3 regions of the Shinella sp. AETb1-6 genome follow, and region 3 is predicted to be linked to each of the others. Evidence: riboswitches for the same ligand, from Rfam matches in the RefSeq annotation. Region 3 holds a riboswitch; each other region holds the start of a gene.
What was found. Region 3 has a riboswitch for cobalamin ahead of nrdH (glutaredoxin-like protein NrdH). Riboswitches for the same ligand answer to the same signal wherever they lie in the genome.

Region 1: another riboswitch for cobalamin. It lies ahead of GR158_RS07230 (ABC transporter substrate-binding protein); the one in region 3 lies ahead of nrdH (glutaredoxin-like protein NrdH).
Region 2: another riboswitch for cobalamin. It lies ahead of GR158_RS16670 (acyl-CoA thioesterase); the one in region 3 lies ahead of nrdH (glutaredoxin-like protein NrdH).

Annotation. Positions count from the first base shown of each region.
Region 1 is NZ_WUMM01000003.1:338,327-343,761, forward strand. Features, by position in the region: gene GR158_RS07225 (iron ABC transporter permease) at 1-328, opposite strand, end outside; gene GR158_RS07230 (ABC transporter substrate-binding protein) at 325-1,341, opposite strand; cobalamin riboswitch at 1,500-1,728, opposite strand; gene GR158_RS07235 (D-alanyl-D-alanine carboxypeptidase family protein) at 1,919-2,968, shown strand; gene GR158_RS07240 (GntR family transcriptional regulator) at 3,077-3,739, opposite strand; gene GR158_RS07245 (LamB/YcsF family protein) at 3,858-4,625, shown strand; gene GR158_RS07250 (5-oxoprolinase/urea amidolyase family protein) at 4,676-5,435, shown strand, end outside.
Region 2 is NZ_WUMM01000009.1:35,442-40,876, forward strand. Features, by position in the region: gene GR158_RS16665 (LysR family transcriptional regulator) at 1-366, opposite strand, end outside; gene GR158_RS16670 (acyl-CoA thioesterase) at 369-1,205, opposite strand; cobalamin riboswitch at 1,303-1,512, opposite strand; gene GR158_RS16675 (DUF1852 domain-containing protein) at 1,769-2,752, shown strand; gene GR158_RS16680 (methionine synthase) at 2,780-3,808, shown strand; gene GR158_RS16685 (flavin reductase) at 3,987-4,487, shown strand; gene GR158_RS25170 (hypothetical protein) at 4,477-4,686, opposite strand; gene GR158_RS25650 (hypothetical protein) at 4,949-5,326, opposite strand; gene GR158_RS16705 (hypothetical protein) at 5,323-5,435, opposite strand, start outside.
Region 3 is NZ_WUMM01000004.1:242,191-247,625, reverse strand. Features, by position in the region: gene nrdE (class 1b ribonucleoside-diphosphate reductase subunit alpha) at 1-705, opposite strand, end outside; gene nrdI (class Ib ribonucleoside-diphosphate reductase assembly flavoprotein NrdI) at 702-1,100, opposite strand; gene nrdH (glutaredoxin-like protein NrdH) at 1,109-1,330, opposite strand; cobalamin riboswitch at 1,580-1,797, opposite strand; gene GR158_RS08930 (SRPBCC family protein) at 2,008-3,234, opposite strand; gene GR158_RS08925 (O-antigen ligase) at 3,397-4,737, opposite strand; gene GR158_RS08920 (glycosyltransferase family 25 protein) at 4,721-5,435, opposite strand, start outside.

The DNA.
Region 1 (5,435 bases), on a different contig from region 3:
AGATGCCGAGCACATAGGGTTCGGCAAGCGGATTGCGCAGCATTGCCTGGAGCACGACGCCGCACAAGGCAAGCGACGCGCCGGTGCTTGCGGCAACGAGCGCGCGGCTGAGCCGGTAATCCCAGACGATACCCTGATGAATGCGGTTGAGTTCGAAGGACGTGCCGAAGATCCGGTTCGACACCGCTCTGGCCGTCGTGGACAGGGGAATGGCGATCTCGCCGATCGCGACGGCGAGGCTGATCATGATCGCGAGCAGGACGACGGCGACAACGGTGAGCGCTACAAGCGCCCACCAGCGATGTTGCCTGGATACGGCAGCCCTCACTGCGACAGGCCGAAGGACTTGATGCCGGCCGCCAGCGTCTCGATACCGTCGATCGTACGGATCGTCGGGTTCATCGACTGGGCATCCATCATGACGAAGCGCTTGTTCTTCACCGCATCGAGTTCCTTGGTGACAGGGTCGTTCTCAAGGAAGTCGATCTTCGTCTGCGGGTCGTCGGCCGCATAGCGGCGGCGATCCATCGTTGCGAGCACGATGACGGCGGGATTTGCCTGGGAGATGGTTTCCCAGCCCACCAGCGGCCATTCCTCTTCGGTGGTGACGACGTTCTTCGCGCCGATCGTCTTGAGAATATAGGCCGGTGCGCTGTTCTTGCCGGCGATGAAGGCGTCCCCGCTCACCTCCTTGCTGGAGAACCAGAACACGACGGGAAGGTTTTTGCCGGCGGCGCCCTCGATGGAGGCGACGGCGTCGGCCTCGCGCTTCTTCAGGTCGGCGATCAGGGCGTCGCCACGCTCCTTGATGTCGAAGATTTCGGAGAGTTCGGCGATTTCCTGATAGATCAGGTCCATCGTGAACAACTCCTTGCGAACGCCGTCGCCGCCGTCGGTGTTGATCTTGGCGACGCAATCGGCCGGCGCGATGTAAGTGTTGATGCCGAGATCGGCGAATTGTTCGCGCTTGCCGACCGCGCCCTGCACGCCGACATGCCATTCGAATTCGGCGGCTACCAGATCCGGTTCCTCGCCGACGACGGATTCGAAGCTCGGATCGTTGTCGGCAAGCCGCTTGATCTTGCCGTTGGCTTCGGCATAGGCGGGCAAAACCGGGCCGACCCACACGGCGGTGCCGGCAATCTTGTCGGCGAGGCCGAGCGAGAACAGGACCTCGGTCATGCCCTGGCCGATCGAGACGATCTTTTCGGGGGCTTTGGTGAAGGTGACCTGCTGGCCGCAATTGTTGATGGTGAGCGGATATTGGGTGGCGGCGAAGCCGGTACCGGCTAGGGCGGTCAGGCCGACGGCGAACGAAACGGTGGCGATGATCTGGCGCATGGAAACCTCGATTCCGGGAGAAGGCGAGCGCTGCGAAGCGCAGCGGGCGACGTGAGTGTCAGCTCGCGCGGAAAGCCCAATCGAGGCGGATGGATGCCGTCATACGGAGAAGGTTCAGGTCAGACATACTGCTCCTTTCCAGGCATCCCCGCCCGGTTGATTGGATCGTGTTCGACGGCAGGTCTCCTGGCTCACGGATGTCTGTCGCTCATCTGCCTTCCCGCGATGTTTCGCAGTGGCATGGCCCTTAAGGCCCGGGGATGGTCGACAATCCGCTTACAGTTGCGGGGGCAGCCACGGTCTTGGTCCCTTTTGGGTCGTCCGCACCGTGTTCCCTATTAATCCCTTCGGAGTCGTCTTCCGGGAACCGTCGCATTCCCCTTATGATGCGCCCATACCCGCGTCAAGGCGCAGATGCTCGCTTGCAAAAGACACTGCCGCGTCTTCGTCGAAAACGGGACGTATGCAGGCCGCGATGGATGGCTTCGCCTGCTGCGCGAGCGTGCGTCGCATCGGCATCTTGCCCTTCAAGGCGATGCCATGCCATTAGAATAGCTTGATTTCTGGAGACGAATACATGGCGGAAAGCACGGTGCTCGGGCGAGCGTGGAAATGTCTGGTAGTGGCGGCGTCCTTGTTCATGGCGAGCGCCGCCAGTGCCACGCCCGTTCTCGTCGTCGATCCCGATAGCCATCAGGTGCTGTACGAGGAGGATGCCGGCGTGCCGTGGTATCCGGCGTCGACGACCAAGCTGATGTCGGCCTTCGTGACGTTCGAAGCGCTGAAGGCGGGCGAGGTGACGCTGACGACGCCCGTGACCATGACGCGCAACGCGACCAAGCAGGCGTTCCTCGAATCCGGGCTGACCTTCGGCCGGGCGATGACGCTCGAGGATGCGCTTTTCGCCATGATCACCGCCTCTGCCAACGACGTCGCTGTCGCCGTCGCCGAGACGGTCGCGCCCAACGAGGCCGCCTTCGTCAAGCGCATGAATGACGCGGCGGCGCGTCTGGGGTTGACCGGCACCCATTTCGCCAACCCGAACGGTCTGTTCGACAAGACCAACTATACGACTGCACGGGACCTCGCGATCCTCGGCATGGAAGTGGATCGGCAGTTTCCCGAATACCGACGCTTCTTCCTCGCGTCGTCGGTCACCATCGACGGCAAGGAGATCAAGTCCAACAATCTGCTGCTGACCCGCTATCCGGGCACGACGGGGATGAAGACGGGCTTCCTGTGCGCATCCGGCCGCAATATCGTCGGGCTCGCCGCGCGAAACGGCAAGCGGGTGATGGTGGTCATTCTGGGGGCGACGACAGAGCGTGAGCGCAACGAACGCTCCGCCCAATACATGACCCAGGCCTTCGAGGGGCGGCTTTCCGGCGGGACACGCGTAGAGGACCTGGCGAACCGCAAGGATGTCGCCCCGCAGGACATGCGCGTTCGCCTCTGCACCGATCAGAGCGCAGCCTACGAGGCAAGCCGCGACGCGCTCTACCCGATGGGGCTGCCCGGCCACGAGAGTTATCTGCAGGGCGAGACGAAAGGCGAGGTTCACACCATCAGCACATGGGCGGACGATACGGCCGTGGATGTGCCGATACCGGCACGCCGGCCGTCCTAAAGCATTTCCGGTGAACTCTGGTTCACCGGAAATGCTTTAGGTTTTGTTTTACCGCATTATCCGACGCCAAAGCGAATTCGCTTCGGCTGGAAATGCTCTAGTCCGGCGTCATGATGGCTCGGAGGCGCGCTCCAGCGTCTTCAGCATCGTCCGTTCCGCCAGGTTGAGGTAGGCATCGAGCTGCGCGGCGGCCTCTTCGCGCTTGTTCTGTTCAAGCAGCGTCGCGATCTCGCCGTTCATGTCCACGAAGGGCGCGTGCAGGTGCGCCGGGTCTTTCAGCAGCCCGAAACAGAGCCGCAATTCCGCTGATATGCGCTCGTAGAATTCGCTGATGCGCGTGCTGTCCGCGAGATCGATGATGGCGGCGTGGAAGGTCATATTCGCGCTGCCGACGCCCGTCCAGTCACCGGCGTCGCGCCGCTCGCGTCCTTCGGCGACCGCATCGCGCATCGCCCCGATGGCCGCATGCTGATGCCAGGCCTGGCGCAGGGCAGCACATTCCAGCATGCGCCGCACGCGGTATATGTCGATGACGGAGGCCATGGTCGGGACCGCGACGAAGACGCCGCGGTTGGCCTCGTGGCGCAGAAGGCCGTCCTTGGTCAGCAGGCGGAACGCCTCGCGCAGCGAATTGCGCGATACGTCGAAGCGCTCGCTGAATGCTGCCTCGGACAGGCGCTGGCCGGGCGAAAGCTCTCCGGCGATCAGCAGTGCGCGAATACGCCGCGCCAGGCGGTCGGCAAGCGGCAGGCCCGGTCCATCCTCTGTCATTGCGTGTTTCCTCGCCCCATCATGTCGCTCTTCACTAAGGATTGATTGTTGAACAATATTGATGTTTTTGTTCTTTCATGTAAAGTCTCCATATCTGAAAGATACCCATGGAGGGAACATGACGGCGATGGATCTCAACAGCGATCTCGGCGAGGGCTACGGCGCTTGGCGCATGGGTGACGACGCTGCGATGCTTGCCATCGTCTCCTCCGCCAATATCGCCTGCGGGTTCCACGCGGGCGATCCCGCCGGCATCTATCGCACGGTGAAGGCTGCCGCCGCGAATGGTGCGGTGGTCGGCGCCCATGTTTCCTACCCTGATCGCGTCGGATTCGGACGGCGCGATCTCGATATCACCACGGAAGACCTGGCCGCCGACGTCATCTACCAGATCGGCGCGCTGAAGGGCATCGCGGCGGCGGCGGGGACGACGGTCCGCTATGTGAAGCCGCACGGAGCGCTTTACAATCGCATTGCCTACGATGCCGGGCAGGGGCAGGCGGTGATCGATGGCATTCTTGCGGTCGATCCCTCGCTCATCCTGATGGGGCTCGCCAATGCCCCGATCCTTGATCTCGCCCGACGCGCGGGCCTTTCCGTCGTTGCCGAGGCCTTTGCCGACCGAGCCTATACGCCGAAGGGCGAACTGGTCTCGCGTCGCGAAGCCGGCTCGGTTCTGCATGATGAGACCGTCATCGCAAACCGGATGGTGCAGCTTGCCCGCGGCGGAACGCTTCAGGCCATCGACGGCAGCACGATCCAGATCGAGGCGCAGTCGATCTGCGTGCACGGCGACAGCCCGGGCGCCGTTGCCATCGCGCGTGAGATCCGGCGTCGTTTCGAGGCGGAAGGCATTGCCATCCGTTCCTTTGCCGAACCGGCCTGAACGTCGTCCTCGCCGGGACTGTCCTGAAACATCGCCTTCGCGAGGCTCCGATGCGCGTTCTCCCCGTCAGCCTGACCACGGTTCTCGTCGAACTTGCCGATCTCGACGAGACGCTCGCACTCTTCGCGGCATTGCAGGCTGAGCCGATCGACGGCGTCGAGGAGATGGTGCCGGCCGCCCGTACGCTGATGATCCGTTTCCGGCCCGAGGTGATTTCTCCGGCGGCGCTTGCCGAACAGGTCGGCCGGCGCGATCTGTCGGCCCGCATCGAACCGTCCCGGCATCTGGTCGAGATCCCTGTGCACTATGATGGCGAAGACCTTGCCGATGTCGCGGAACTGACGGGTCTCAGCGTCGCGGAGGTCATCCGCCGGCACACCGGGAGCGAGTTCACCGTCGCCTTCTGCGGTTTCGCGCCGGGATTCGGCTATCTGGTCGGCGGCGATCCGGCGCTGCATGTGCCGCGCCGCAAGAGCCCGCGCACCCGCGTTCCCGCCGGTTCCGTCGCGATTGCCGGCGCTTTCAGCGGCGTCTATCCGCAGGAGAGCCCGGGCGGCTGGCAGATCATCGGCAAGACACCCGTCAGAATGTGGGACATCGATCGCGAACCGGGTGCTCTGTTGCAGCCCGGATACCGCGTCCGGTTCCGCGATATGGATGCGGCCGGCGGGTCCATCGATGTTCCCGGACCGCTCCCGCGCCCCGTACCGGTTGGACGCACCGAGGGGCCGCAGTTCAGCGTGCTGGCCGCGCCGATCCCTGCTGTTTTCCAGGACCTCGGCCGCTTCGGCCAGACGGGGCAGGGCGTGT
Region 2 (5,435 bases), on a different contig from region 3:
GCCGACATCCGGCCATTCCACGAGATAGGGTTTTGTGACACCCATCAGCCATTGGTGGCAAGGATGGCACTCCATACCGATCTTGAGCGAACCTCGCTGGCCGTCGCGATAATCCGACAGGACATCTTCAGCCCTTTCGATCTGGGGCAGAACGCGTTGCGCCAGCGTCACGATGTAGCGGCCTGCCTCGGTGAGGCGAAGGTTGCGGCCGTCTTTTTCCCACATTGCCACGCCGTAGCGCTCTTCGAGCTTTCGGATCGTGTGGCTGAGAGCGGATTGGGAGACGTTCAGCCGCTCCGCGGCAGCGGTCAGGCTGCCGAGGCGGTGGACTTCACGCAGGATCGACAGATGTTGCCTGTCCAGCATGGCTATGCCCGCCCGTGCTCAAGGGGAACGATGTCCGCCGTGGCAACATCCCCAACCGGCACTGGCCGATGATCCTTGTCGACCGCCACCATCGTGAAGTGCCCGGCTGCCGTAATCTGCCTCTCCCCCGTCAGGAGGTTTTCGGACCAAAGTCTGGTCTCGATGGACATGGAGCTACGGCCCACGCGCTCGACGCGTGCTTCCGCCTCGACGATTTCGCCGATCTTGATTGCTCTTGCGAAATCGATACGCTCCGATGAGGCGAGGACCACCAGCTTGCCGGAGTAGCGCGATGCTGCGACGAATGCGGCTTTGGTCATGTAGGCGATCGCTTCGCCCCCGAACATCCGGCCGACGCTGTTTGCCTGATCGGGAAACACAATCTCGACCATGGTAACTGCTCCGCCCGTGCACCGTGCCTCTTTGTGAAGCAGTTCGGGCAAGGCGTGATGCGCGGCGTCCTCGCCCTCCGGCACGGCGACCATATGGAAGGTGCCGCGCGTACAAATGTGCCGCTGCCGACCGACAATGGTCTCTGCCGCCATTTCGACTTCGACCGTCAGGAAGCGGCGACCGGCTTTGACCGGCTTGGCTGAGAATTCGACGATATGCCCGATACGCGCGGGCTGCCTGAAATCAATGCGCTCGCATGAGGCGGTCACGAACGGCGCTCGCCCGAACCGGGTTGCCGCGATGAAAGCAACACGATCCATGAGAGCAAGCCCCGTTCCGCCGAACAAGGTGCCGTGATGGTTGGTGTCTCCGGGAAAAACGATATCGATGAGACTGGTTGTCGAGCCGTGCTGCGCTGGCTCTTCTATCGTCGCGATCTCTGTCATCGGCACTGCCATCAGTTGCGGCCGGGCAGTGGCATGACGCAGAGACGACGGCACGAGGGGGCCGATCGCGAAAGCGGCACTCCGGGACACCCCGCCCGTGGACGTTATCTACCGCGGCAGGTCTCCTGGCTTACGGGTCTTCGCTCTGGTCCGTCTTCCCAAGGCATGCCTCAGTGACACGAATGGACCTTCGCTCGCCGCTTACAGTTGCGGGGGCAGCTTCGGCATCGGGCTGCAACAAAGCCCTCACCGAATTCCCTCTTGGCTCCGGACTTTCGCCCGCAGAACCACGATGATGAACCAATGTCGCATGTCGCTGGAGTGGTCAAGGTGCCGATCACGGGAATGTCGCGGAGGGGGCTTCATCAAGCCAAACCATGAGCGTGGCTCATCCGTCGATGAGATAATACCATTTTTAGCCGATTGATGCTTCAGCTACATAGCTGGCAACTCCGTTGACCGCAGAGTGTATGCAGGCTCCCAACTGCGGAAGCGGAAAATACAGTCAGACAAGTGAGAAATACATGCAGGGTTCAGCTCGGAAATTCGCGCCTCGGATCGCCATGAACGACGAATTTATATTTTCTATTAAGAGCATTTCGTTCGATGAGGACTATCGCCCCTCAGATAGCACGCGCATCACAACCAATTTTGCCAACCTAGCCAGAGGCGAGAGCCGGCAGGAGAACCTGCGTAACGCCTTGAAGATGATTGACAACCGATTCAATGCCTTGGCGCATTGGGACAACCCAAAGGGCGATCGCTATTCCGTCGAACTCGAAATCGTTTCGGCTGAGCTGACCATCGGCGACGATGGCGGTAGTGATGCCTTCCCGCTGATCGAAATCCTGAAAACGAGCATTCTCGATCGGAAAACCAACGAACGCGTTCAGGGCATTGTCGGGAACAATTTTTCCTCTTACGTCCGGGACTATGACTTCAGCGTATTGCTGCCGGCGCACAACAAGGGCCGCGCTGAATTCAGCGTACCGGACAACTTCGGCGATCTGCATGGAAAATTGTTCAAAAGCTTTTTGAGTTCAGATGCCTACAAAAAGGCTTTCAATAAGCCGCCGGTGATCTGCCTGAGCGCTTCGAGCAGCAAGACATATAACCGGACGGGCAATCAGCACCCTGTCTTGGGTGTTGAATACCAGCAGAACGAATTGTCTTCGACCGACCATTATTTCCACAAAATGGGATTGCAGGTCCGGTATTTCATGCCGCCGAACAGCGTTGCGCCTTTGGCCTTCTATTTTCTCGGTGACCTGCTTGGTGACTACACCAATCTTGAACTGATCAGCACCATCAGCACGATGGAGACGTTCCAGAAGATCTACCGGCCCGAAATCTACAACGCCAATTCCACAGCAGGGGCATGCTACCAGCCAAGTTTGCAGCACTCGGACTATTCTTTGACCCGAATTGTCTATGACCGGGAAGAACGCAGCCGCCTGGCCGCCGAGCAGGGAAAGTTCGCTGAGGAGCACTTCATCAAACCATATAAGACCATTCTTGAGCAGTGGTCTTCCAACGCCGTTCTTTGACGAGCTGAACGCATAAGGTTGCCTGACATGAAAACACTCTTGCCCACGTCCACCGCCGGCAGCCTGCCGAAACCCTCGTGGCTTGCACAGCCTGAGAAACTCTGGTCGCCCTGGAAATTGCAGGATGAAGAACTGATCGAGGGCAAACAAGACGCCTTGCGCCTGTCCTTGGACGATCAGCGACAGGCAGGTATCGACATCGTCAGCGACGGTGAGCAAACGCGCCAACATTTCGTCACGACGTTCATCGAGCACCTCGATGGCGTTGATTTTGAGAAACGCGAGACTGTCAGAATCCGGGATCGCTATGACGCGAGTGTTCCGACAGTCGTCGGCGCCGTGTCTCGACAGAAGCCCGTTTTCGTTGAAGACGCGAAGTTCCTGCGTCAGCAGACGAAGCAGCCCATCAAATGGGCTCTGCCGGGTCCGATGACCATGATCGATACGCTCTTCGACAACCACTATAAGAGCCGCGAAAAACTGGCCTGGGAGTTCGCCAAAATCCTGAATCAGGAAGCCAGGGAGCTTGAGGCTGCTGGCGTGGATATCATCCAATTCGATGAGCCCGCATTCAATGTCTTCTTTGACGAGGTGAATGACTGGGGTGTTGCGACCCTGGAAAAGGCAATCGAAGGGCTCAAGTGCGAAACGGCCGTGCATATCTGCTACGGTTACGGGATCAAGGCGAACACCGACTGGAAAAAGACCCTCGGGTCGGAGTGGCGGCAGTATGAAGAATCTTTCCCCAAACTGCAGAAATCCAGTATCGGCATGATCTCGCTGGAGTGCCACAACTCCCATGTTCCAATGGATCTCATGGAACTTGTTCGGGGTAAGAAAGTGATGGTCGGCGCCATCGATGTGGCGAGCAACACCATCGAGACGCCGGAAGAGGTCGCCAACACTCTGCGAAAGGCATTGCAATTTGTCGACGCCGACAAACTTTGCCCTTGCACCAACTGCGGCATGGCGCCCCTGTCACGGCGCGTGGCAAGAGGCAAACTGAATGCCTTGAGCGCGGGCGCCGAGATCGTCCGAAGAGAACTCACGGCCTAGTTCGCTGGGCCGGGGTGTCGCAAACCAGTCGGTACTGCAATTCCAGCACGGCTATACCAACTTCGTCGGTGTGGTCGTGCTGATTCTGCGACGACGGACTTTGATAAACCGAATACGGACAGGGGACGTTGGCGGCTGCCTCGGTTTCGCCAGTCCCGCACGCGCCTGAGAGGCCGACATGGGCATGATCGACCACCGCTTCGACATTGTAGATAAAGCCACGTTTCGCAATGGAATGTCGCGCCTCGGCGCGGCGGTCAGCGTCGTAACCACCAAATCTGGCGGAAAGCGCTATGGCTTCACCGCCTCAGCGGTCTGCAGTGTCAGCGATACGCCGGCAACGCTTCTTGTGTGCATCAATCGTGCGAGCTCCTGTTTTCCTGCTTTCGAGCGCCCGCGCCATTTCTGTGTCAACACCCTGATGCCGAACCAGGAGGACATCTCGAACGTCTTCGGCGGAAAGACGCCAGTGAGTGACCGATTTGCACATGGTGACTGGAGAGAGGGTATCACGGGTATTCCAGTCTTGGCGAACGCCTCGGTCAGCTTCGAATGCGAATTCACCAATGCCGTTGACGAAGCGACCCACCGTATCCTCTTCGGGCGCGTAATCGATATCCGTGAGAACGAAGAACAGGCAACGCTGCTTTATTGCATGCGTCGCTATCTTAGCGCTTAGCCATCAATCCTCTCGGGGCGTGCGCCCGTTCAAGCGTCCGGACTACATCAACAAGTTCTGGACGCTGGCCGAAGGCATCGTCGCGATCCCCGAGCAGGACCGCTTCATTGCCGCCGTCGAACGCTTCGCCACGCTCAAGGCCGGTCTCAATCTCCAGGTCGCGCCCGAGCGGCTCGACCAGAGCAATGCTCGAGAACATGCAGACCCGCACCGAACGCTACGACATGATCGGCCTGCATGCCTACGAGGCGCTGGACGCCTCGATCATCAAGACCATCGTGCCGGAACCGGTCGCCTCGTAGGGGCTACCACGAACCGCGCTTGCGCAGCCAGGCGGCGGCCCTGTCCAGGCCGCCGAAGGGGAAGACATGAAGTCCCTCCCCATTGTCGTTCGAGCGGCGTGACGAAAGTATCTGGCGAATAGCCGGCCGCCAGCGACATGAGGCTGCTCGCATGCCGTGTCAGCATAGAAAGAGAGTTGCCGACGCCGCACAATGTTCCGTATTTGATGAGCGTCCTAATCTTCGCCGGCCCGGAAACCCCATACGGATCGGCATGTCGAGTCCGACTCGCGATAGGTCCTCAGCCCAGGCAATGGCCTTTTCCGCATCGAAACCGAACTGCGTAACGATGCGCAGCCGTGCGCCGGTACGCTCTGCAAAAGCCTTCTTGCTGCGCAACGCTTCCTCCGCTGCCGCCCCGGAAAAATCCGGGCTCCCTTCCGGGTGCCCTGCAATCGCCAGGTCTGTGATCCCGTAGCGGTCGAGAAAACCGGTCTCCAGCAGATCCATCGAGGAGGCGAACGGCCCGGCCGGCGGATTGACGCCGCCGCCGATCACGAGGACATCCGCGACACCTGCTTCTTCGGAAAGGCGGCCGATACGCTTCTCGAGCGCGGCACGCGAGGTAATCCGGCGTGGCGCAAGATGCGGCACGGGCACGCAATCC
Region 3 (5,435 bases):
GACCGGGATGACGCCGGAGGACTGGTTCTCGATCTGCTTGATCGGCGCGCCCATTTCGCGAAGGTTGGTGAGCGACAGCGCCACCCCGCCGCCGCGCTTGGAAAGCTGGAGCGCCGAATTGATCGCGCGGCCGATGCTTTCCATGTTGTCCTCGATGCGCAGCAGGAAGCACGAGACGAGTTCGCCGCGCTGCTTCTTGCCGGCATTGAGGAAGGTCGGCGTCGCCGGCTGGAAGCGGCCGGAAATGATCTCGTCGACGAGGTCGCGGGCAAGCGCCTCGTTGCCGCGCGCCAGTGCAAGCGCCACCATGCAGACGCGGTCCTCGTAGCGCTCGAGGTAGCGTTTCCCGTCGAAGGTCTTCAGCGTGTAGGACGTGTAATATTTGAACGCACCGAGGAAGGTCGGGAAGCGGAACTTCTTGTCATAGGCGTGGTCGAAGAGGTCGCGCACGTAATTGAAGGAATACTGGTCCAGCACCTCCTGCTCGTAATAGCCCTCTGTCACCAGATAATCGAGCTTTTCCCGAAGATTATGGAAGAACACCGTGTTCTGGTTGACGTGCTGGAGGAAATATTGCTTGGCCGCCTGCCGGTCCTTGTCGAGCTGGATCTTGCCCTCCTCGTCGTAGAGGTTCAGCATGGCGTTGAGCGCGTGATAGTCCTGCGCGGTGATTTCCGGCACCTTTGCCGGCTTGTCTATCGTCATCGTGTCCAAAATCGTTCCAGCCCTTGTCTGACGTTGTCGACATCCTCATCCGTTCCGAGCAGTTCGAAACGATAGAGGTACGGCACGGCGCATTTCGCGGAGACGATGTTGCCTGCACGCGCGTATCCGGTGCCGAAATTGGTGTTCCCGGCCGCGATGACACCGCGGATCAGGCTTCGATTGTGCGGATCGTTCAGAAAGCGGATCACCGGCTTCGGCACCGCTCCCTTTTCCCCGCCGCCGCCATAGGTCGGCGAGACCAGCACGAAGGGCGCCTGCGCCCTCGGCGGCTCGTCCGTCGCATCGACCGGCAGGCGGACGGCCGCGACGCCGAGTTTCTCGACGAAGCGGCGGGTGTTCTCCGACCGGCTTGAAAAATAGACGAGCCCGCCCATCGGCCCGTTCAGGCGAGCGCGCTGATCATGTCCGGGCGGAAACCGGCCCAATGCCGCTCGCCCGCGATGACGACGGGAACCTGGCGATAGCCGAGACCCTGCACGAGCGCGAAGGCATCGGCATCCTCGGAGACGTCGACGACGCTGTAATCGATGCCCTGGCGATCGAGCGCGCGGGTGGTCGCGGTGCACTGGACGCAGGCGGGCTTGGAATAGACTGTTATGGACATGGTTTTCCTCGTTTTCGATCAGGCATGGGGAAGCGATCGGCCATCCGCCGATGACCGTTCGAAATATTGCAGAGACATAAGCGACCGCCCGCGGGACGACCGGTCAGGGGCGTCCGCCTAAACGCGCGGAGAGACTGTAAACAAGATCGACATGGCTTCACCCCGAGAGACAGTTTCAGCAGGGTGCACAGGGAGACGCGGGGGCGAGATCATTCGCGACCCGTCGCTCGCCATCCGGACACCCCGCCCGTGGACGTTCATGCGCGAGGCAGGTCTCCTGGCTCACGGGTCGACACGGTCATCCGTCTTCCCAAGGCATTGGCGCCTCAGTGACATCATCGGATGAACGCTCACCGCTTACAGTTGCGGGGGCAGCCCCGGACAATGCGGCCATCATGGCCGCCCCGGGTTCCCATCTTAGCCCTCGACACTTTCGAATCGAAGGAACCTCGAACACAAGATATAGTAGACGAGGTAAAAAATGCGTCAACAGCTATGATCGGTTATCCAATATTTCCTCGATCGGCGGCGCGCCTGAAATGGTGTCCGCGATCGGAAATCGTCACGCGCGACCTGCATAACCGGCGCCGCGCGCCGGCAGCGCGACGATCGCCGTGACGATGCCGGCCATCCCGCGAAGGGAGCGATGGCCCGGATATTCCGAGCCATGAGAACAATTACGGGCGGCTGATCTCGTCCAGATACCACTCGATGTAGCGCAGCTCGTTCTGCTCCATCGGCGCGATCGGCCCGGGCACGAAGTAGTGCGACTGCACGCCGCGTGCGGTGTGCTCGATGATCGCCTTGTCCTCTTCCGTCGTGACCTTCCACAGCCAGGTGAGCTTGGCGAGGTCGTAATCCCTGCCCTCCTCCGCCTTGCCGTCGACCAGCCAGATCAGCTCCATCTCGCAGCTTTCAGCCGTTTTCGGAATGAAGCGGTAGATCATGCCGTGATCGGGATAGCAGACGAGGAACGTGGTGCCGCCGAGATGGATGGAGGTGACGCCGCCATCGAAATCGGTGAAGCGGCCCATCAGCGGCGCGACCGCCTTGCCGTCTTCGCTGCCGCTCTGAACGCCGTCATAGAGCGCATAACGGAAGGCGTGGATCGCCTCGCGGCCCTCGCGCGACGTCTGCCAGTGATTGCCCGATCCGACCTCGATGCCGAGCGCGCAGGTGCGCGCCTCCATCGCCTCGTTCAGCGCCTCGATCATATGCAGCGGCTGTTCGAGCGCATGGGTCTGCGAATATTCCGGATGCGCCGGGCCGCAATGATAACATTCGACATAGTTTTCGACGGCGAGCTTCCAGTTCGCCGCCACCGGATAGGTCTCGCGATGCGCCACCTTCGCGCTCGCCCAGCCATATTGCCCACAGGTGGCATGCAGCAGGTTCTCGACTTCGGAAAAATCGAGCGGCTGTTCGGCGAAGGAAATGAAGATCAGCCCTTCGACCACGCGGACGTTGAGCGTCTTCAGGCCATGATCCTCACGCCTGAAATCCTTCGGCATCAGCCGCGCGGCCTTGAGGCTGCCGTCGTTGCCGTAGGTCCAGGCGTGGTAGGGACAGACGAAAACGCGCGCATTGCCCTTCTGTTTCGTGCAGACCTCGGCCCCGCGATGGCGACAGACGTTCAGCACCGCATGGATGCTGCCATCCGCGGCACGCGTGACGATCACCTGCTCCGTATCGATGCGGAAGACCTCGAAATCGTTGGCGTTGGGGATCACGCTCTCATGCGCGATACAGTGCCAGTGCCGGCGGAACACCCGCTCCATGTCGCGCCGGTAAATCTCGGCATCCTGATAAAACGCCCTCGCCAGCCCATGCCCCGCCCGATGCGCCGCCACGAGACCATCGATGCGATCGCCAACACCATCGATTACAGCTTCAAGAGCACTCATCCCGCACAACACCCTCAATGACAATTTGACGCCAAGTATTCCGGGGTGCCGGACAGCCGGCAAGATGCCGGAGAGAGGGGAATTAATCGAGTAGGTCGATTAGGGGCCGCTTCTCCGGCTCGCGCAGGGAGCCGTAATCCGGTGGGCTTGCCGAGACGCGGGTTAAATCTTGACGGACAAACGCTCGCGGTCCTCACGTCGCATCCAATCTTCCTGCGCGAGACTGATCGCAAACACGGCCGCAGCTCCCAGAATGAAGAAGGATTCACCCAGAGCGAGACGGTTGTTGGAGTTCGTCGTTATCGTGCAGAAGAAGAAGAAGCCGAGACTGTACAAATAGGCTGTAAGGCTGGAGGAGATGACACCACTGCGGTGCGCAGCATGGATGCGGCGGACGGAGATCACCACGAAAACAAGCAGGAGGGCTATTCCGAGAATGCCGTGGCGAACCATGATTTCGAGATAACCATTGTGGATCAACGTGAAGTCGACGTCCGCATAGGTCGTTTTGCGCCACTCACGCAGCCATTCATTGCCCCAACCAAAGAGCGGAGCGGCCTGGATCAACTCAATGGCATTCGACCACAATTTCAGACGTTCGCGCATGGGTGACGGTGTCGACGGGTCAGCGATCGCCCTTTGCATGGATGCAATCGGCCCCTCCGTCGTAACGGTGTCATCCGTCAGTTTCGCCGCGGCTTCGATCGTGGGGCCTGCAACCTTCTCGACATAGGAGGTTGAAATCAAAACCATCGCCACCGCAGTCAAGAAGAGACCGCTCAAGAGATGCAACCGCCATCTGCCCGCATGATGGAGCAACGTGAGAGTAGCCATCAGAACCATGACGAAGACGAGTGCCAACCAAGCGCCTTTCGATTGCGCGCCAAGAGCGCCGAAAAGACTGAGAATGGCCGTGAGTACACCCAGCCCTAACACCGGCAACTTGAAACGGCCTCTCAAACGCCCGGTCTCCGCCGCGTAGAGCGACCAGAAGACTGAGGTCAAGAAAAGCATGCAACTGCCAATCCCCGCATGAATGGGATTGTTGTGAAATAGCGGCGCCGCCCTCGCACCTGCCAGGATCGTGGTAGGACTCAGCGTAGTCAGGAGCGCCACAAAACCAACGAAAACAATCAACGTGGCGGCCGCGAACACATAGGCTCTGGTGGCGTAGAGGGCCACACCAACAATCGGAAACACGGCTGGGAAGATGTAGAGCCATTCCGATGTACCCTTCTCTCCGGCGACAAACACGCCAAAGAGAAAGCGGCCAGCCGCGTAAAGAGCCCAAACGTAGCAGGCAGTCGTCAACCAGTCCCGGGAAACACGTCGAACGTCATCCTTCTGCCAGACAACGGCGAATACGACCAAGGCGATGGAGATATAGCGATAGGTATCGCTCTCCACCAGCATAGCGGATGCCATGAGCGCCCATAAAACAGAAAACAGCACGGCGTTCACACGAGTGCGCGATACCGTAGGTTGCTCAGCCATTTCGCGCATATCCGATCCTGCAAATAGTCTCCCGGATTCGGATAGCGTATGTCCTGAACCGCTTCCACCAGGGAAACTTGGTGGAACGGTATACAGAACTTGTGGCAATCGTCGTGCTATCACGCCCTGGAGCGGCCACGTCATAACGCGTCGTGTAGATTTGCGCATCATAAGCCCAGCCACGCTCCAAGGCGACATCCCACGGATATTCCATGATGTTCAGGCCTTCGAGCAAACGCTTGGCGCCTTTCCGCGTAACGACATAACACGCAGCGGATCCTTGCGGACCATGCACCGCACGGCCGATCTCATCGCCCGCTTCCGAAGTCGTGACATGCTTGAAACCGACAACGCGGTGGTTGCATAGCTTCACGACGTCTGCATCCGGAATGGCTTTGATAGCTGCGTCGGCACGCACAACAAGATCCACAGACAGCTTAATATCATCTTCCACAATGACAGCTGTGAGTTCACCCGTCGCGTAGAATGTGGCAAGTGCTCCCAAATGGCTTCGATAACAGCCGTATTCGCCAGGCAGCATGCCACGGCCATTGTTACGTTTGAATTTTTTTGAATCACAGTCGATGCGCTCTTCGGGCGGCGTTTCTGCACCATCAACTCCCGAAATTCGAACTAGATCAAAGCCAAAAGCGTCTGCACTTAGAGATAGACTCCTCCAGCGATCGACCGAACGGTCAAGATTGATC